One region of the Sphingopyxis sp. Q841 genome, then DNA from elsewhere that is predicted to be linked to it. Evidence: predicted binding sites of a transcription regulator. Region 1 holds the regulator's gene; each other region holds the start of a gene.
The links. The regulator LexA, encoded in region 1, represses DNA repair genes until DNA is damaged. The targets are predictions, from matches to a motif close to GTTCCNCNCTTGTTCT.

Region 1 (4,348 bases):
AGATAATTGTTCACCGCCTCGGGCAGATAGCCAAGCTCGTCGCGATAAGCATCGACGCCGAGCGCGCCGTGGCGTTTCGACAGCTTTGCGCCATCGGCGCCGTGGATCAGCGGGACGTGCGCATAAACCGGCTCGCGCCACGCCATTGCACGGATCAGCGCGAGTTGGCGGAAGGCGTTGTTCAGGTGATCGTCGCCGCGGATGACATGGGTGATCCCCATGTCGTTATCGTCGACGACGACGCTGAGCATATAGGTCGGGGTGCCGTCGCTGCGGAGCAGGATGAAATCGTCGAGCTCGGCATTCTGGACCGTCACCTCGCCCTGCACGCGGTCGTGGATCGTCACCGCACCGTCCTGCGGCGCGCGCAGGCGGAGGACGTGCGGCGCGGCGGGATCGCCGTCGTCCCGGTCGCGCCACGGGCTGCGGACGCGGAAGGGGATGCGCTTTTCCTGCGCTTCGGCGCGCATCGCGGCGAGTTCATCCTGCGTCAGATAGCAGCGATAGGCCGCGCCTTTGGTGAGCAGCTCGTGTGCAACCTCGGCATGGCGTGCCGCGCGCGCGAACTGATAGACGGTCTCGCCGTCCCAATCGAGGTCGAGCCACTGCATCCCGTCGAGAATCGCGTCGATCGCGGCGTCGGTCGAGCGTGCGCGGTCGGTATCCTCGATCCGCAGCAGGAACTTGCCCCCGTGATGGCGTGCGAAAAGCCAGTTGAACAGCGCGGTCCGCGCGCCGCCGATGTGCAGATATCCCGTGGGGGAGGGGGCGAAGCGGGTGACGACGGCGGCGCCCGTCGCTTCGGGGGTCGCTTTTGCCAATTCGGTTTTGTTTTCGGTTGCCACTCTGGCCTCTTTCACTCAGGCTGCCGGCCGCGAACAGGGACCGCGGCGGATTTCGGGGCTGCCCCTAGCATGGCGACAAGCACGCTTCAAACGCCCATTGCCGCGCAAACGCTTTCATGGTTCGGCGCCTTGCCGGCGGCGCTCGAGAGGCGCCTGGAGACCGAGTGCGAGCGGCTGCCGCTCTGGCTTCCCGTGGCCTTCGGCGCGGGGATCGCGCTGTGGGTCGCTTTGCCGACCGCGGCGCAATGGATCGGGCTTCTTTGTGCCATGGCGGGGATGGCGGTGCTGCTCGCACAGCCGCGCCCCGACCTGCTCGTGACCGGCGACGGGCGGCATATCGCGGCCGCCGTGCCGGGCGGCGGCTATGCCATGCTGCGCGATCGTGCCGGCGATTTCGTACGCGACGCGATGGCCGAAGCGGCGGGGATCGACACGCCGCTCGTTGCGCTCGGCGATCTCGACCATGTCGATTGCAATCGCGATTTCTGCCGCTGGACACAGGGCAGAGGCGATGCGCCGCGCGTCATCCTCGCCGCGCACGGCGCGACCGGATCGCGGGTGAGGAGATGGCGGCCGCCTGCGCCGCCGCCGATGTGGTCATCAGCGAACGCTGGCTACCGCGCGAATGCGTCGCGCGCTGGCTGACGATCGACCGCGATACGCTGGAACAAAGCGGCGGCCTTGTGCTCTATCTGGGCACAAAGCCGCGGCTCGTTTCGGCGCTGCGCGCGGGCGATACGCATCCATGGCGTCGCCCGCACGAGCTTAGTGGTAACGACGAAGCAGTCCCGACAGCCGACCTTGCACCATAACGCGATCGGCTTCGTAACGCTGCGGTTCATAGGCGCTGTTGGCGGGATCGAGGCGCACCATCCGGCCTTCGCGGTGGAAATATTTGAGCGTTGCGTCCTGTCCGTCGACGAGCGCGACGACGATATCGCCCTCGCGCGCGGTACTCGCCTTCTGGATCAGCGCATAATCGCCGTCGAAAATCCCCGCCTCGACCATCGAGTCGCCCGATACTTCGAGCGCATAATGTTCGCCCGCGCCGAGCAACGCGGCGGGAACGGCGAGCCGGTTATAATCCTCAAACGCCTCGATCGGGACGCCGGCGGCAATCTTGCCGTGCAGCGGCACTTCGATAATGTCGTTCGCGGCGATGGGCTTCAGCGCCGGTGCGGGCTTGCGCAGCGGCACCACATTGTCACTGTCGCTCCGCGTTTTGGGCTTGGCCGCATCGGGCAGCTTCAACACTTCGAGCGCACGCGCACGATTGGGCAGGCGGCGCAGGAAGCCGCGTTCCTCGAGCGCGCTGATCAGCCGGTGGATGCCCGATTTCGACTTGAGGCCCAGCGCCTCCTTCATTTCCTCGAACGACGGCGAGATGCCGCTGGCGTCGAGCCGTTCCTGGATGAAGTGGAGCAGTTCATGCTGCTTCGCGGTCAACATCGGTCGTTCTCCATTATGGCGTTGCCGGACATAAGGGGAACGATAGTGGAACAGACCGGAACTTGTCAAGCGATCGCGATATAGTTTGCAAGCTCCCCCGCCGCGCGGGGTGCTGCGCCGATATCGCGGACGATCAGCGCGTTGGCAGAGATCAGCGGTTGCGTCTGGCCGCTGTCCTGTCCGTCGCAGGGGGTGAGCAGTCCCTTGTCGAGGCGCGCGCGCAGATAATCGCGCCTTGCCCCGCCGGGCCCGAGTGGAACCGCGAGGGGGGCCTGGCTGACCTCCGGCAACGGCGCGGCCGCCCCGGCAAGGTAGCGGACGAGCGGTAGCAGAAAGAGCGTCGTGGTCACGAACGCCGAGGACGGATTGCCCGGCAGGCCGAGCAGGATCGCGTCGCCGATCCGGCCGGCGATCAGCGGCTTGCCGGGGCGCATCGCGATCTTCCAGAAATCGAGCAGCCCGCCCGCATCGTCGAGCGCGCCGCGGACATGGTCGTGATCGCCCACCGACGCGCCGCCAACGGTAACGATGACATCGTGCCGCCGCGCCATATCGCCCAATATATTGGCGAGAACGCCGCGATCGTCGCGCGCGCGCAGTGGCGGCGTGACGTCCGCGGGTTCGGCGGCGAGCATCGCGGCGAGCATGGTGCCGTTGCTGTCGGGTATCTGGCCGGGCGCGAGCGCACGCCCGGGCGCGACCAGTTCGTCGCCTGTCGTCAGGATCGCGACGCGCGGGCGTCCCCCGACGATCAGGTCGCCCGCACCGCCCATGATGGCGGCGGCGAGCGCGCCGGGAGAGAGGAGACATCCCGCCGTGAGCAAATGCGCTCCCGCTGCAAAATCGCTTGCCCGGGCGCGGACATGGCGTCCACGCGACGCGGGGCCATCGCCGGTGAGCGTCAGGCGCGCGCCATCGGCGATGACATCCTCTTGCACCACCACGGTATCGGCATTGGCCGGCAGCATCGCGCCGGTGAAGATGCGGATCGCTTCGCCGGGGCCGAGCGCGTGGGCGGGCGCGGTGCCGGCGGCGACTTCGCCGGCGATCGTCCACGGACCGGGCAGATCGGCAAAGCGGATCGCATAGCCGTCCATCGCCGACAGCGCCGCGGCGGGCTGGTCGCGCCCAGCGACGACGTCCTGTGCAAGATAGCGCCCGGCGCATTGCGCCACGCCGATATTGTCGGCGCCGAGCGGCGGCTTCAGCGCCAGCAGCCGCGCCTGGGCCTCTTCGACCGCGAGCAGCGCGCTCATGCGGCGCGCCAGTCGCCCGACCGGCCGCCGCTCTTTTCGAGCAGGCGGATATCGCCGATTACCATGGCCCGGTCGAGCGCCTTCGCCATGTCGTAGAGCGTCAGCAATGCGACGGACGCGGCAGTTAGCGCCTCCATCTCGACCCCCGTCGGCCCGGTCGTCGCGGCGGTCGCACGGACCGAAATGCCATCGGCCTCCCAGTCGAAGTCCACGGCGACGCTGGTCAGTGCCAGCGGGTGGCAGAGCGGGATCAGCTCGGCGGTTCGCTTGGCCGCCATGATGCCGGCGATGCGCGCGGTCGACAGCACATCGCCCTTGGGCGCGTCGCCAGCGCGGATCGCGGCGAGCGCTTCGGGCGTCATCGTGATGCGGCCGCCGGCGACGGCACGCCGACCGGTCGCGGCCTTCGCGCCGACATCGACCATATGCGCCGCGCCGCTTTCGTCGAGATGTGTTGGTCGGTTCGTCATCGATGCGGTCCTTTGTCAGTGCGCTTCGGACAGCGGGAAGGACACGGACACGCGTGTGCCCTTACCAACTTCGCTTTGAATATCGAGCTGGCCGTTATGCCGTTCGCTGATGTGCTTGACGATCGCCAGCCCCAGCCCGGTGCCGCCGACCGAGCGGCTGCGCGCTTCGTCTACGCGGTAGAAGCGTTCGGTGAGGCGCGGGAGGTGATCGGGCGCGATCCCTTCGCCTTCGTCCTGGACCGACAGACGGACGCGGCGGCCTTCGCGCGTCAGTTCGACCGTCACCGGGGTGCCGGGGCGGCCGTATTTCATCGCGTTGGAGACGATA
Region 2 (4,348 bases), on a different contig from region 1:
AAAGGATCAGCATCGAGCGGCAATGGACCGAATAGCGATCGCGCGCCATCTTGAGGTGGCGCACCACCGTCTCCTCGCTGATCCCGAGAATATCTGCGATCTCGCCGGCGGTCTTGCCGCGCGCCGACCAGAGCACGCATTCGCGCTGCCGCTCGGTGAGGATGGAACGTCCTCTCAGAGGGGCCGTGCCGACGAGCTCGCGCGCCTTCGCGATCGCAACGGCACCGATGATCTCTGCGACATGGAGCATATGGCCGGGCGTGTCGGCGCGCGGCTTCACGGCAAAAGAGCAGGATCCGCTCGCCTCGCCGGGCAGATGACGCGGAACGGTGAATCCGTCGCCGACGCCGCTCTCTCGCGCGACGCTGAGAAATTGCCGATCGCCGCGCGACAGCGGAATAAAATGGTCGACATTGCGCCATTCGAAGCCGGTGAGCGATCGCTCGCCGGCGCGCCGGATCGGGTCGGTTGAGCGGAGGTCGAGGCCGATATAAATCCGCGCCCAGGCCTCGGGATAATTATGGACAAGGATTGACGCGTTCTCGCCGCCGCGTCGTTCGAAGGCGAGTGCGAAGTGGTCAAAACCCATACGGTCTGCGGCTTTCGCGAGCGCCGAAAAAAGATGGTCTTCATGCCCGGCGCCTGAAATTTCCCGGGCAAGTTCCTCTGTCAAATAAAACTGCTTCACGTCGATAATCGGCCGCTGGCGCGTTCCCGACCCGGCTGCCCGCGGTCCGCTCCCTGGGTCGAACGCCGCCGGTTCCTCTCCGGGACGCGCGAGATTGGGACAAGTCACCGACGGGTCCTGATATCGCACGCCGGACGGCAGTCTTCGCTGCCTCGGCGCGGCGATCTATCGGTTCCAACGGTCTAACGTCCCGAGAAATGACGTAAAGCCTGTGCGAGTAGAAGATGGGACCATTTTGACACGTCATCGGCCTGACGGCCATGCGATGTCCCCGCTGCGCGATCTATGCAGTCAGTCGCCGGTGAGCGACCGAACCGCGCCGATAATTCCAGCGATGAAGGAGCCCGCCACGATCACTGCGGCGAGCCAGAACTCGATAGCAAGGGCGCGACGCTTCCACCTGGGTTTATCGGTTATCGGAACCGCATCACGGAAAGAGGTTTGACGCCTCAGCCGGCGGGGCCTTGCGGCTGAACCATGGCACGTCGGTCCGCTCGACGGCGAGGCGGTCTGCGGGATATTTCGCGACCAGCGCCATCGCCTCTTCGGCAGGCGCCTGGAGCCAGGCCTCATGATCTTCGGGGTGCAGAATCACGGGCATGCGGTCGTGAATATGAAACAATTCCTCGGTCGCATCGACCATCACGCCCGTATAGCAATCGCCCCATTCATCGCTCGGACGCCAGAGACCCGCCCAGGCGGCGAGCGGCTGGTCGGCGACGCTGATCCACGTCCGCGTCATGCGTCCTTTCTCGCCTTCGGCTTCGGCGAAGGAAGTGAAGGGAATGAGGCAGCGATGCGCCGGGTTGGTGAACCAGGGACGCCAGAAGGACATCAGCTTGTCGTCGCGGGCATTGTTGACGGGTTTCGGCTTGCTCGAGGGCTTCATATGCTTGAGCCGCACCGGGAAGCCCCAGGTCATCGCCTGCAGGACGCGCTCGCCGCCGTCCTGCCGAACCACGAATCCCTGTCCGCCGGGATAGACGTCGCCTGGCGAGGCATTGGTGGCCTGCGGCCGGCGCGCCCTGAAATAGGATGCCACTTCGTCAACCGAGCTGTTCAGCGTCACCAGATTGCACATTGACGGCTCCAGGTCAGGGGAGGCTCACGATCAGGCTGCCCCCAGCAGGGCACCGAAGCTCTGCTGGATCGGCGGCGCGATTCTGAAGCTATTCTTGGGGAAGCGGCGCAACATGTCCAGCGGCGGTCGCGCGCGCTCGAGCCAGTCGAAAAGATCCTCGGGGTGAACCACCGCCACATGGCGGTCCTTATAAGGTGCGAGATCGTCGTAGGCAGCGACGGTGAGCGCCGCGAAACTGCCCGGCCATTCGCGGCTCCCCGGTCGCCAGACCGCCGCGATGCCCATCAACGGTTCGCCGATCAGGCTGGCCGAATAAATTGTCTTGCCCTGCTTCACCAATCCGAAGGCATCGGCAAGCAGCAGACAGGGGCGATCGATGATCGCGGTCTCGGACTTGAGCAGCGGGATCTGGAAGATATCGGGATCGCGCGAATGCAAACCCCAGTGGAGCTCCTTCTCGCGCTCGCGCACACCGTCCCAGATCATCACGCGATGCGACCTGCCGATGCCGATGAGGGCGTCGTCGCCTTCAATTTCCATCGGTCTGCCTTTCGCTGACTAGGCGCGGAAACGGCTCAGCGCGCGCTTCCATTCGCGCTCGTCGGGCATCGGCAGCCGAATGTCGTCCTTGCCAGGCTCGACCAGGTCGAGCCGGACCGGGCGTATACGCTTGCCCGTTCGCGCCTTGCAGCGCGCGCACCAGAATTTCTCGCGGGCGCGCCCAAGATCATCGTCCCACATCTTGCGCTGGAACAGCCACCAGAGGCCATAGGGATCGAAGCTTGCGCCATGCCCGCAGCGGCAAACGGGCCTGACCGCCTGATACCAGGCCGCCGCTTCGAACAGATGTGTGGCGCGCCGCTGCCCGTCTTTGGTCCAGCCGCCCACGTCACAGCGACAGCCCGAGCTGGTCGATATGCGCGGGCTCGCCATTCTCGCCCAAGCTTTCTGCGATCGCGCGCGCCAGCTCGAACGCTGCCTCGACGCGAACATAGCGGGTGGGTGCGGTAAGGCCCACGCGCGCCCAGCCGGGCGCAGTGAGCAGTGTTTCGGCGACTCGGGCGGTATCGATTCTGTCCATGCATCAATGAGAACATAGGAAGAACATTTTGGCAAGTCCGCGTGCATGTCCGCCATGCCGACATGGTATTCCTCCGCACTGCGGCCTCGACCGGCGCGCTGCCGCCTGCTGCGCCGACGCGCGCAAAATCCCGCAGGGGGCGTTCCGCCCCGACGGGACCGCGATCGCAAAGCCGCGCCCTTCAAGCCAACGAGCGGCTGATCCACGCCAGCCCACCGGGCTCATCGTCTTCTCGGGCACCGGCATCCAGGACAATCTCGTCGACAAGGCACGGGCGTTCGGCATCCCCGTCGGGAATTTTCGTATCCGGGATCCGGCATCAGGTGCCGATCTGGACCTGACCGCGCTTGCCATCGGGCAAGCATGTGCCCACAGAAGGAAGGAGCGATGCGGAACGATCTCGACCATCTCCCGGCCAACAAGCAGCGCGAGCTCGAGCGCGTGAAGGCGATCATCTTCGAAGAATTTGAGGACGCCATTGCGCTCGGCACGATGAGCTGGAAGAAGAAGGGGCGCATCGACAAGATCATTCTCTACGGCAGCTATGCGCGCGGCGGCTGGGTCGACGAACCGCACACCGCCAAGGGCTATCTCTCGGACTTCGACCTGCTCATCATCGTCAGCGACAAGCGGCTGATCGACAAGCTCGATGTCTGGTCGAAGCTTGACGACCGGCTGACCCGAGAACTTCTGATCGACCGGACCCTCAAGACCCCGGTGAATTTCATCGTCCACACCCTGCAGGAGGTGAACGACGGGCTCGCGCACGGGCGCTATTTCTTCATGGACGTCGCGCGCGACGGGATTGCGCTTTACGAGGCCGACGACAAGGCCTTGCATCAGCCGAAGCCGAAGACGCCTGACCAGGCGTTGGCGATGGCGAAGGAATATTTTGAGGAGTGGTTTCCTCTGGCAATGCAGCGGTTCGAGTTGTCAGCCATGGGTCGGGAGAAGGGCTATCTTAAGCCCGCGGCATTCGACCTCCACCAGAGTACCGAATTCTTGTACCACTGCGTCCTGTTGGTGTGCACATTCTATTCGCCCCACGTTCACAATCTCGGCTTTCTGCGGACGCAAGCTGAGCGGATCGATATGCGTCTTGTCGACGCGTGGCCGCGTGAGCTGAAGGCCGATCGCGCTCGCTTCGAGAAGCTCAAGGAAGCCTATGTGAAGGCCCGCTACTCGAAACATTATCGGATCAGCGAAGCGGACCTGGTGTGGCTTGCGGGGCGTGTCGAGGAGCTTGGCCAGGCAGTGCACGCCATTTGCTCGGAACGTATCGCAGAGATGGAAGCTCGCGCTGGCGCGTAGCGGCTTACGGGTTCTATCTCTTTCCTTTGCGAAATCGCTTACAGGAGGTCGATATTCTCGCGCAGCATCGAGGCGAGCTTGGGCAGGCCTTTCTTCTGCAGATCGAAGATGAACTCGTTCGGTGTGAAGGGCGGCCGCGTGTAGCAGCGCCGCATCGTCGCGAGCGCTGACAGGGCCTCGGCGGGAT
Region 3 (4,348 bases), 130 kb from region 1:
TGAAGGTGCCGAGCGGGATCGTCGCGGTGACATTCTGGAGGTTGTTGGCGCGCGCGCCCTTCAGCACCAGGTCGAACCCGTTGCCGGGGCGGCGGTGCGTCGGCACCTCGATCTTCTTCGCGCCGGTGAGGTAGGCCGCGGTCAGGCTCTTCTTGTTCGCCAGCACCTGTTTCAGCGTGCCTTCGGCGACGATTTCGCCGCCATGGACGCCCGCGCCGGGGCCCATGTCGACGACATAATCGGCGTGGCGGATCGCATCCTCGTCATGTTCGACGACGATCACCGTGTTGCCGAGGTCGCGGAGGCGCTTGAGCGTTGCGAGCAGCCGGTCGTTGTCGCGCTGGTGCAGGCCGATGCTGGGTTCGTCGAGGACATAAAGCACGCCGGAGAGGCCGCTGCCGATTTGTGACGCAAGACGGATGCGCTGGCTTTCGCCGCCGCTGAGCGTGCCGCTGGTGCGGTTGAGGTTGAGATAATCGAGCCCGACATTGTTGAGGAAGCCGAGCCGCTCGTTGATCTCTTTCAGAATCGCCTTCGCGATCTGGCGCTGCTGATCGTTGAGCTTCTCGTCGAGCGCGCTGAACCAGGCGAGCGCGTCGGCGACCGAGCGCTGCGCCGACATGCTGATGTCCTCGCCCGCGATCTTGACCGCGAGCGGTTCGGGGCGCAGGCGCGCGCCGTGGCACGTCTCACACGGCTGTGCGGTCTGATATTTGCCCAGTTCCTCGCGCATCCACGCGCTTTCGGTCTGGAGCATCCGGCGGTTGAGGTTGCCGATCACCCCCTCGAACGCTTTGTGCGTGGTATAGGTGCGCCGGCCGTCCTTGAAGGTCAGCTCGACCGGCTTGCCGCCGCTGCCGTAAAGAATGATGAGCTGCACCTCGCCGGGCAGATCCTGCCACGGCGTGTCGAGGCCGAAACCATAGGCTTTGCCCAGGCTTTCGAGCACCTGCATATAATAGGGCGAGGGCGGGTTCGATTTCGCCCATGGCACGACGGCGCCTTTTTTCAGGCTGAGCGCATGGTTGGGGACGACCAGCTCGGGGTCGAATTCCAGCCGCTCGCCAAGGCCGTCGCATGCGGGACAAGCGCCCTGCGGCGCGTTGAAGCTGAACAGCCGCGGTTCGATCTCGGCAATCGTGAAGCCCGAAACGGGGCAGGAAAATTTCTCGGAAAAGATGATGCGGTTGGCAGGGATGCCGGCGCCTTTCATGGCGCCGCCGACTTCGCCGTCGCGCCCCGGAACGTCGCCGTCGGCAAGGTCGACATAGGCGAGCCCTTCGGCGAGTTTCAGCGCCGTCTCGAAACTGTCGGCAAGCCGCGTCGCGATCCCCTCGCGCACGACGATCCGATCGACCACGACCTCGATGTCATGCTTGTATTTCTTGTCGAGCGCCGGAGCGTCCTCGATCTCGTAAAATTCGCCGTCGATGCGGACGCGGGTGAAGCCGTCCTTCTGCCACTGCGCGAGTTCCTTCTTATATTCGCCCTTGCGTCCCCGCACGACGGGCGCGAGCAGATAGGCCCGCGTTCCTTCAGGCAGGTCCATCACCCGGTCGACCATCTGGCTGACCGTCTGCGCCGAAATCGGCTCGCCGGTCGCCGGTGAATAGGGAATGCCGACACGCGCCCAGAGCAGGCGCATATAGTCGTAGATTTCGGTGACGGTGGCCACCGTCGAGCGCGGGTTACGGCTCGTCGTCTTCTGTTCGATGCTGATCGCCGGCGACAGCCCGTCAATATGTTCGACGTCGGGCTTCTGCATCATTTCCAGGAACTGGCGCGCATAGGCCGACAGGCTCTCGACATAGCGCCGCTGGCCCTCGGCATAGATGGTGTCGAAGGCGAGGCTCGACTTGCCGCTGCCCGACAGGCCGGTGATGACGATCAGCGCATCGCGCGGCAGATCGACGTCGACGCCCTTCAGATTATGCTCGCGCGCGCCGCGCACCGAAATATGGGTGAGACTCATGGGGTGGGTATGTTCCAGATTTGTTCCGGCCGCGCAAGAGGGCGCCGCTCGCTCGAACGCCTAGATAGGAAGCGGCTGCTTTGCGCGCAACGGGGCGTCGATTCCACCAACGAACGAGTGCGTTCGACCAGCGGCCTGCATCTTGCTTGACCTGCGATTGGCGCGGGCGGACAAGTCGCCATGGCCTGCGGCGGATCGGCCCTTGAACCGTGCGCGGGGGTAGGAGACTGGGGAATGAAGATGTTTTTGGGCGGCACCGCTGCCGTCGCTATCGCCGCCGCGCTGATCGCAGCACCTGTTCTGGCCCGCAATGCTGGCGCTGACGCTTCCTTGGTCGCTGCGACCGATGCTGCGGCCGGCGCGGAAGACGGGTCGCTCAAGCCGCTGACCTTCGGAAGCTGGGGCGTCGATCTGGGCGCGCGCGACACGTCAGTAAAGCCGGGCGACGATTTCGACAAATATGCCAATGGCGCATGGTTCGCGCGCACCGAGATTCCGGCCGATCAGGCATCGGCCGGCGTCGATTACGATGTCTATAATCTGACGCAGCGTCAGCTCCGCCAGCTCGTCACCGGCGCACCCGCGACCAGTCAGGTCGGCGGGCTTTATCAAAGCTTCATGGACGAAAAGCGCGTCGCACAACTCGGCACCAAGCCGCTGATGGCGGATATCGCAGCCGTCGCGGCGATCAAGGACAAGAGCGAGATGGCGCGCTTTATGGGCGCGTCGCAGGGAAGCTTCGGCGCCTCGATCGTCGGTGGCGGTCCCTATGCCGATCCCGACACGCCGACGGTCAACGTCCTGTGGCTCGGGCAGGGCGGGATCGGGCTTCCCGACCGCGATTATTATCTGAACGACAGCTTCAAGCCGCAGCGTGAGGCCTATCGCGCCTATATCGCGCGGACGATGAAAATGATCGGTAACCCCGATCCCGAAAAGGCCGCCGATGCGGTGCTGGCGTTCGAGACCGAGATCGCCAAGGTGAGCTGGGCGATCGCCGAGCGCCGCGATCTGGGCAAGATCAACAACCCGATGTCGTCGGAGGCGCTGGCCGCCTATGCGCCCGGGCTCGACTGGAGCGCCTGGTTCGCGGGCGCCGAAATTCCGGCGCAGAAGCGCATCATCGTCAACGAAAATACCGCGATCCGCGACATCGCAGCGCTCTATGGCAAGACGCCGCTCGACACGCTGAAGCTGTGGCAGGAATTCCATGTCGCCGACAATGCGGCCAATTATCTGTCCGATGACTGGGTCGACAGCCGCTTCGAATTCTCGAAGGCGCTGAGCGGCGTGACCGAGATGCGGCCGCGCTGGAAGCGCGGGCTGCGCCTTGTCGATAGCAGCCTGGGCGAGCTGGTCGGCGAGGAATATGCGAAGCAATATTTCCCGCCGAGTGCCAAGGCCAAGATGGAATCGCTCGTCGCCAATCTGAAGCTGGCGATGGGCGACCGCATCCGCGGCAACAGCTGGATGGCGCCCGCCACCAAGGAAGCCGCGCTCGCTAAGCTGGACAAGATGGACGTGATGGTCGGCTACCCCGACAAGTGGCGCGACTATTCGGGGCTCAAGATCGATCCCGCCGATCTCTACGGCAATGTGAAGCGCAGCGCGGCGTTCGAATATGCCTATCAGCTCGCCGACCTGGACAAGCCGGTCGACCGCAAGAAATGGTCGATGAACGCGCAGGAAGTGAACGCCTACAACGGCGGGCTTGAAAACAAGATCGTTTTCCCGGCCGGTATTCTGCAGGCGCCCTATTTCAGCGAGACGGTCGACGATGCGGTCAACTATGGCGCGATCGGCGCCGTGATCGGCCATGAAATCACTCATGGTTTCGACGATCAGGGGCGCAAGATTGATGCGAGCGGCGCCGTGCGCGACTGGTGGACCAAGGAAGATGCCGCGCGCTTCGATGCGCAGGCCAAGGGCTTCGGCGCGCAATATGCGACCTATGAGGCGGCGCCGGGTGCGTTCATCAACCCCGATCTGACGATGGGCGAGAATCTCGCCGACCTTGCGGGGCTCGAGGTTGCCTATGACGCCTATCACCGGTCGCTGAACGGCAAGGAAGCGCCAGTGATCGACGGGCTGACCGGCGATCAGCGCTTCTTCCTCGCCTTTGCGCAGGCGTGGCGCGACAAGGCGCGCGAGGATGCGACCAAACAGCAGGTGGCGAGCGACCCCCACAGCCCGGCGCGCTGGCGCATCATCGGTCCGCTGCGCAACGTCGATGCGTGGTACAAGGCGTTCAACGTCGCACCGGGGGCCAAATATTATCTGAAGCCCGAGGATCGCACGCGCATCTGGTAAGCCGGCGACGTCCCGTTACCCATCCCACGCAATGCCGCTGGCTGCGGAACGCATCTTGCGGCAAAG
Region 4 (4,348 bases), 530 kb from region 1:
CTGCGCATTGCCATAGCCGATGTCATAGAGAAGCGTGACGAGCATGAAGCCGATCGCGGCGATCAACAGACCCTTCACCGCCCCGAAACCCGCGCCGAGCCCACGGTCGATACCGCCGACGATCGAGGCGCGGCTGCGCTGCCCCATCGCCCGCGAACCCCATTTGGCGAGGCCGAAGACGATACCGAAGAGAAGAACGAAGGCGAGCATCGCCGCACCACCCGCCGTCCCGACCCAACGCGACACGAACTCGGTCACTGCCGGATGAAAGAAGCGCACCGCCGCGATCGCCAGCACCCAGGCGAGCAGCGTCGTCACCTCCTGCACCAGCCCGCGCGAAAAACCGAGCACTGCGCCGCCACCGACCAGCGTCAGCACGATGACATCCAGAGCCGTCAGACTTCCCATCTGCCGGTCGCTAGTCGCGCCCGAGCATCAGGTCAACGAGTTCGCCGAGCCGCGTGAAGCCAGTAACGCCGATGCCGTTCACAGCCTTCATCCCCTTCGGTCCCCAGCCCCTTGAAAAACCGAGCTTCGCGGCTTCGCGCAGGCGCAGCGCGTCGTGCGCGACAGGGCGAATTTCGCCCGACAGCGACAATTCGCCGAAAACGATCGCATCGGCGGGAACCGGCCGCTCGCTGAACGCCGAAATCAGCGCCGCCGCGACCGCCAGATCGGCGGCGGGATCGGTCAGACGATAGCCGCCCGCGATGTTGAGATAGACTTCCGCGCCGCCCATCTGGAGCCCGCAGCGCGCCTCGAGCACCGCAAGCACCATAGCCAGGCGCCCGCTGTCCCAGCCGACGACGGCGCGCCGCGGCGTCGCGCCGCTCGCCAGCCGCACGGTCAGCGCCTGCACCTCCACCAGCACCGGGCGCGTCCCCTCCAGCGCGGGGAAGACGACCGATCCCGGCACGTCGCGGCTGCGGTCGGTCAGGAACAGGCTCGACGGGTTGCTGACCTCGCCCAGCCCCTCCTCGCCCATCGCGAAGACGCCGATTTCGTCGGTGCCGCCAAAGCGGTTCTTCACCGCGCGCAGGATGCGATATTGGTGGCTGCGCTCGCCCTCGAACGCCAGCACCGTATCGACCATATGTTCAAGGACGCGCGGACCTGCGATCGTGCCATCCTTGGTGACATGCCCGACGAGGACGATCGCGGCGCCGCCGTCCTTGGCATAGCGGATCAGTTCCTGCGCGCTCGCGCGGACCTGACTCACCGTTCCCGGCGCGCTGTCGATGAGGTCGCTGTGCATCGTCTGGATCGAATCGATGACCACGAAATCGGCGTCGCGGCTGTCGAGCGTCGCCAATATGTCGCGCACCGACGTCGCGCTCGCCAGCGCGACCGGCGCGTCGCCGAGCCCCAGCCGCTGCGCGCGCAGCCGCACCTGACCCGCCGCTTCCTCGCCGCTGATATAGACGACCGACTTGCCCGCCTTCGCGAGCCGCCCGGCCGCTTGCAACAACAAGGTCGACTTGCCGATCCCCGGATCGCCGCCGATCAGCGTCGCCGATCCGGCGACGAAGCCGCCGCCGAGCGCCCGGTCGAATTCGGCGATGCCGCACAGCATCCGCTCCGGCATCGGGCTATGCTCGCCCAGCGTCTCGAGCGCCAGTGACCGCCCGCCTTTCGACAGATCGTGCTTGGCCGAAAAGACGGTTTCGCTCGCCTCTTCGACCAGGGTATTCCACTCGCCGCAATCGGCGCATTGCCCCTGCCACCGATACGAGACCGATCCGCAATTCTGGCAGACATATTGACGCTTTGCTTTGGCCATGCGGCTCGCATAATCGGAACAAAGATGGAACGCCAGCGCTTTCCTCTCGGTCATTGCGAGGAGCGTAGCGACGCGGCGATCTCCCGCTCCCGACTTTGCGCAAGGCCGATGGCGGGAGATTGCTTCGCTTCGCTCGCAATGACGATCAAACCGCTTTACGGCAGCTTCAAACCCGAATCACCCTGCCCGCAAGGAACCCCGCGCCATGAAATTCTTCGCCGACACCGCCGAAATCGCCGACATCAAGGAACTGGCAGCAACGGGGCTGCTCGACGGCGTGACCACCAACCCGTCGCTGATCGCCAAGTCGGGCCGCGACTTCAAGGAAGTGACGAAGGAAATCTGCGCACTCGTCGATGGCCCGGTCTCGGCCGAGGTCGTTGCGCTCGATCATGAAACGATGATGAAGGAGGCCGAAATCCTCCGCAAGATCGCCGACAATGTCTGCATCAAGGTGCCGCTGACGATCGACGGACTCAAGACCTGCAAGGCGCTGACCAGCGACGGCACGATGGTCAATGTCACGCTCTGCTTCTCAGCGACGCAGGCGCTGCTCGCGGCGAAGGCCGGCGCGACCTTCGTTTCGCCCTTCGTGGGCCGCCACGACGACAATGGCTTTGACGGCATGCAGTTGATCGCCGACATCCGACTGATCTACGACAATTATGCCTTCGAGACCGAAATCCTCGTCGCGAGCGTGCGCCACGGCATCCACGTGCTCGAAGCCGCCAAGATCGGCGCCGATGTGATGACTGCGCCGCCGTCGGTCATCAAGGGATTGTTCAAGCATGTCCTGACCGAAAAGGGCATCGAAGGCTTCCTGGCCGACTGGGCCAAGACCGGGCAGTCGATCTGACCCCTACAAAACCCAAAACAGTCGTGTGTCCCCGCGAAGGCGGGGATCCATCTCCCGTCGGCTCAAAATGGCACCTTCCGGAGATGGGCTCCCGCCTTCGCGGGAGCACACCGTTATTTGGCTCTGCTTTCCAGTTGACGTAAACGTCAACCTCCCGCGATACTCGTCCGAAAGGGAGAGATTCGCGATGACCGACACCACCATTCTTACCGAGCGCCGCGGCCATGTGTTGATCGTCACGATCAACCGGCCCGAGGCGCGCAATGCGGTCAATGCCGCGGTCCATGTCGGCATCGGCACCGCACTCGAAACCGCCGAGGCCGATCCCGAAATCCGCGCCGTCATCATCACCGGCGCGGGCGACAAGAGCTTTTGCGCCGGTGCCGACCTCGTCGCCCTGTCGCGCGGCGAGAGCCTCGCGCCGTCGGACCCCGATCAGCTTGCATGGGGTTTCGCGGGCATGGTGTCGCACCCGATCTCGAAGCCGATCATCGCCGCGGTCAACGGCTTCGCTTTCGGCGGCGGCTGCGAGATCGCGCTGATGAGCGACATCATCGTCGCCGCCGATCATGCGCAATTCGGCCTGCCCGAAGTCAAGGTCGGGCTGTTCGCCGCTGCGGGCGGTGCCTTCCGCCTTGCGCAGCAGATGCCGCGCAAGCTGGCGATGGAGCATATGCTGACCGGCGACCCGATCCCCGCCGCGCGCGCCGCGCAATTCGGCCTCGTCAACCATGTCGTCCCGCTCGCCGAACTGATGCCGACCGCGCTTGCGCTAGCCGACAAGATTGCCGCCAACGCGCCGCTATCGGTGCAGGCATCGAAGCGCGTCGCACTTGGCATCCAGGACGGCCGCATCGCCGCCGACGCGCCCTATTGGGAGCACAACACACTGGAACGCAGCGCCTTGATGCGCAGCGAAGACGCGCGCGAAGGCCCGCGCGCCTTTGCCGAAAAGCGCAAGCCCGAATGGAAAGCACGCTGATATGACCATGACCGATCCCGAGCGCATTCCCGTCATCATCGGCGTTGGCCAGGTCAACGACCGCCCCGCCGACCCCGACGAAGGGCTCGACTCGCTCGGGCTGATGGTCGCGGCGCTGCGGGTCGCCGCCGAAGACGCCGGCGTGCCGCTCGCCGAGATCGACAGCCTCGCGATCGTCGACCAGATCAGCTTTCACAGCCTCGGCAAACTGCCCGAACCGCTGGCCGCCGCCATCGGCGCCAGCCCGGCGATCAATTACCAGTCGGCGGCGCCGCACGGCGACACGCCGGTACGCCTGCTCAACGAAGCGGCGAACCGCATCGGCGCAGGCGAGGTAAAGCTCGCGGCCATCGTCGGCGCCGAAGCGCTACGCACCGCCGCCGGCCGCGCCGCCAAGGCCGCGAGCGGCGAGGACAAGAGCTATAACGCGATCCGCAAGGTCGCGACGCGGCGCGAGCCCGATTATGCGCAAAAGCACGGCCTCGCCGCGCCGGTCGATGTCTATCCGCTCTATGAAAATGCGACGCGCGCCGCATGGGGCCAGAGCCTTGCCGAAGCGCAGGGCGAGAGCGCCGAAATCTGGTCGCGCTTTTCGGAGGTTGCGGCGGCAAACGAAGGCGCCTGGATCCGCAAGCCCGCAACCCCCGCCGACATTCTGCGCGTTGACGAGCGCAACCGGCCGATCGCCTTTCCTTATTCCAAGCTGATGGTCGCCAATTCGTCGGTCAAT

Region 2: the regulator LexA is predicted to act here: its motif matches at 2,860-2,875, upstream of ACT17R_RS07480 (DUF6771 family protein).
Region 3: the regulator LexA is predicted to act here: its motif matches at 1,984-1,999, upstream of uvrA (excinuclease ABC subunit UvrA).
Region 4: the regulator LexA is predicted to act here: its motif matches at 1,796-1,811, upstream of radA (DNA repair protein RadA).

Annotation. Positions count from the first base shown of each region.
Region 1 covers NZ_JBQSUM010000002.1:359,804-364,151, reverse strand. The annotation lists gene gltX (glutamate--tRNA ligase) at 1-845, opposite strand, end outside; gene ACT17R_RS12155 (hypothetical protein) at 915-1,490, shown strand; gene lexA (transcriptional repressor LexA) at 1,611-2,294, opposite strand; gene ACT17R_RS12145 (molybdopterin molybdotransferase MoeA) at 2,360-3,550, opposite strand; gene moaC (cyclic pyranopterin monophosphate synthase MoaC) at 3,547-4,020, opposite strand; gene ACT17R_RS12135 (sensor histidine kinase) at 4,036-4,348, opposite strand, start outside.
Region 2 covers NZ_JBQSUM010000001.1:1,518,032-1,522,379, reverse strand. The annotation lists gene ACT17R_RS07500 (helix-turn-helix transcriptional regulator) at 1-688, opposite strand, end outside; gene ACT17R_RS07495 (SOS response-associated peptidase) at 1,116-1,769, opposite strand; gene ACT17R_RS07490 (hypothetical protein) at 1,800-2,309, opposite strand; gene ACT17R_RS07485 (hypothetical protein) at 2,328-2,657, opposite strand; gene ACT17R_RS07480 (DUF6771 family protein) at 2,659-2,850, opposite strand; gene ACT17R_RS07475 (nucleotidyltransferase and HEPN domain-containing protein) at 3,238-4,161, shown strand; gene ACT17R_RS07470 (PIN domain-containing protein) at 4,200-4,348, opposite strand, start outside.
Region 3 covers NZ_JBQSUM010000002.1:493,419-497,766, reverse strand. The annotation lists gene uvrA (excinuclease ABC subunit UvrA) at 1-1,972, opposite strand, end outside; gene ACT17R_RS12730 (M13 family metallopeptidase) at 2,207-4,282, shown strand.
Region 4 covers NZ_JBQSUM010000002.1:890,009-894,356, forward strand. The annotation lists gene ACT17R_RS14610 (CvpA family protein) at 1-408, opposite strand, end outside; gene radA (DNA repair protein RadA) at 419-1,780, opposite strand; gene fsa (fructose-6-phosphate aldolase) at 1,986-2,636, shown strand; gene ACT17R_RS14625 (enoyl-CoA hydratase-related protein) at 2,824-3,618, shown strand; gene ACT17R_RS14630 (acetyl-CoA acetyltransferase) at 3,620-4,348, shown strand, end outside.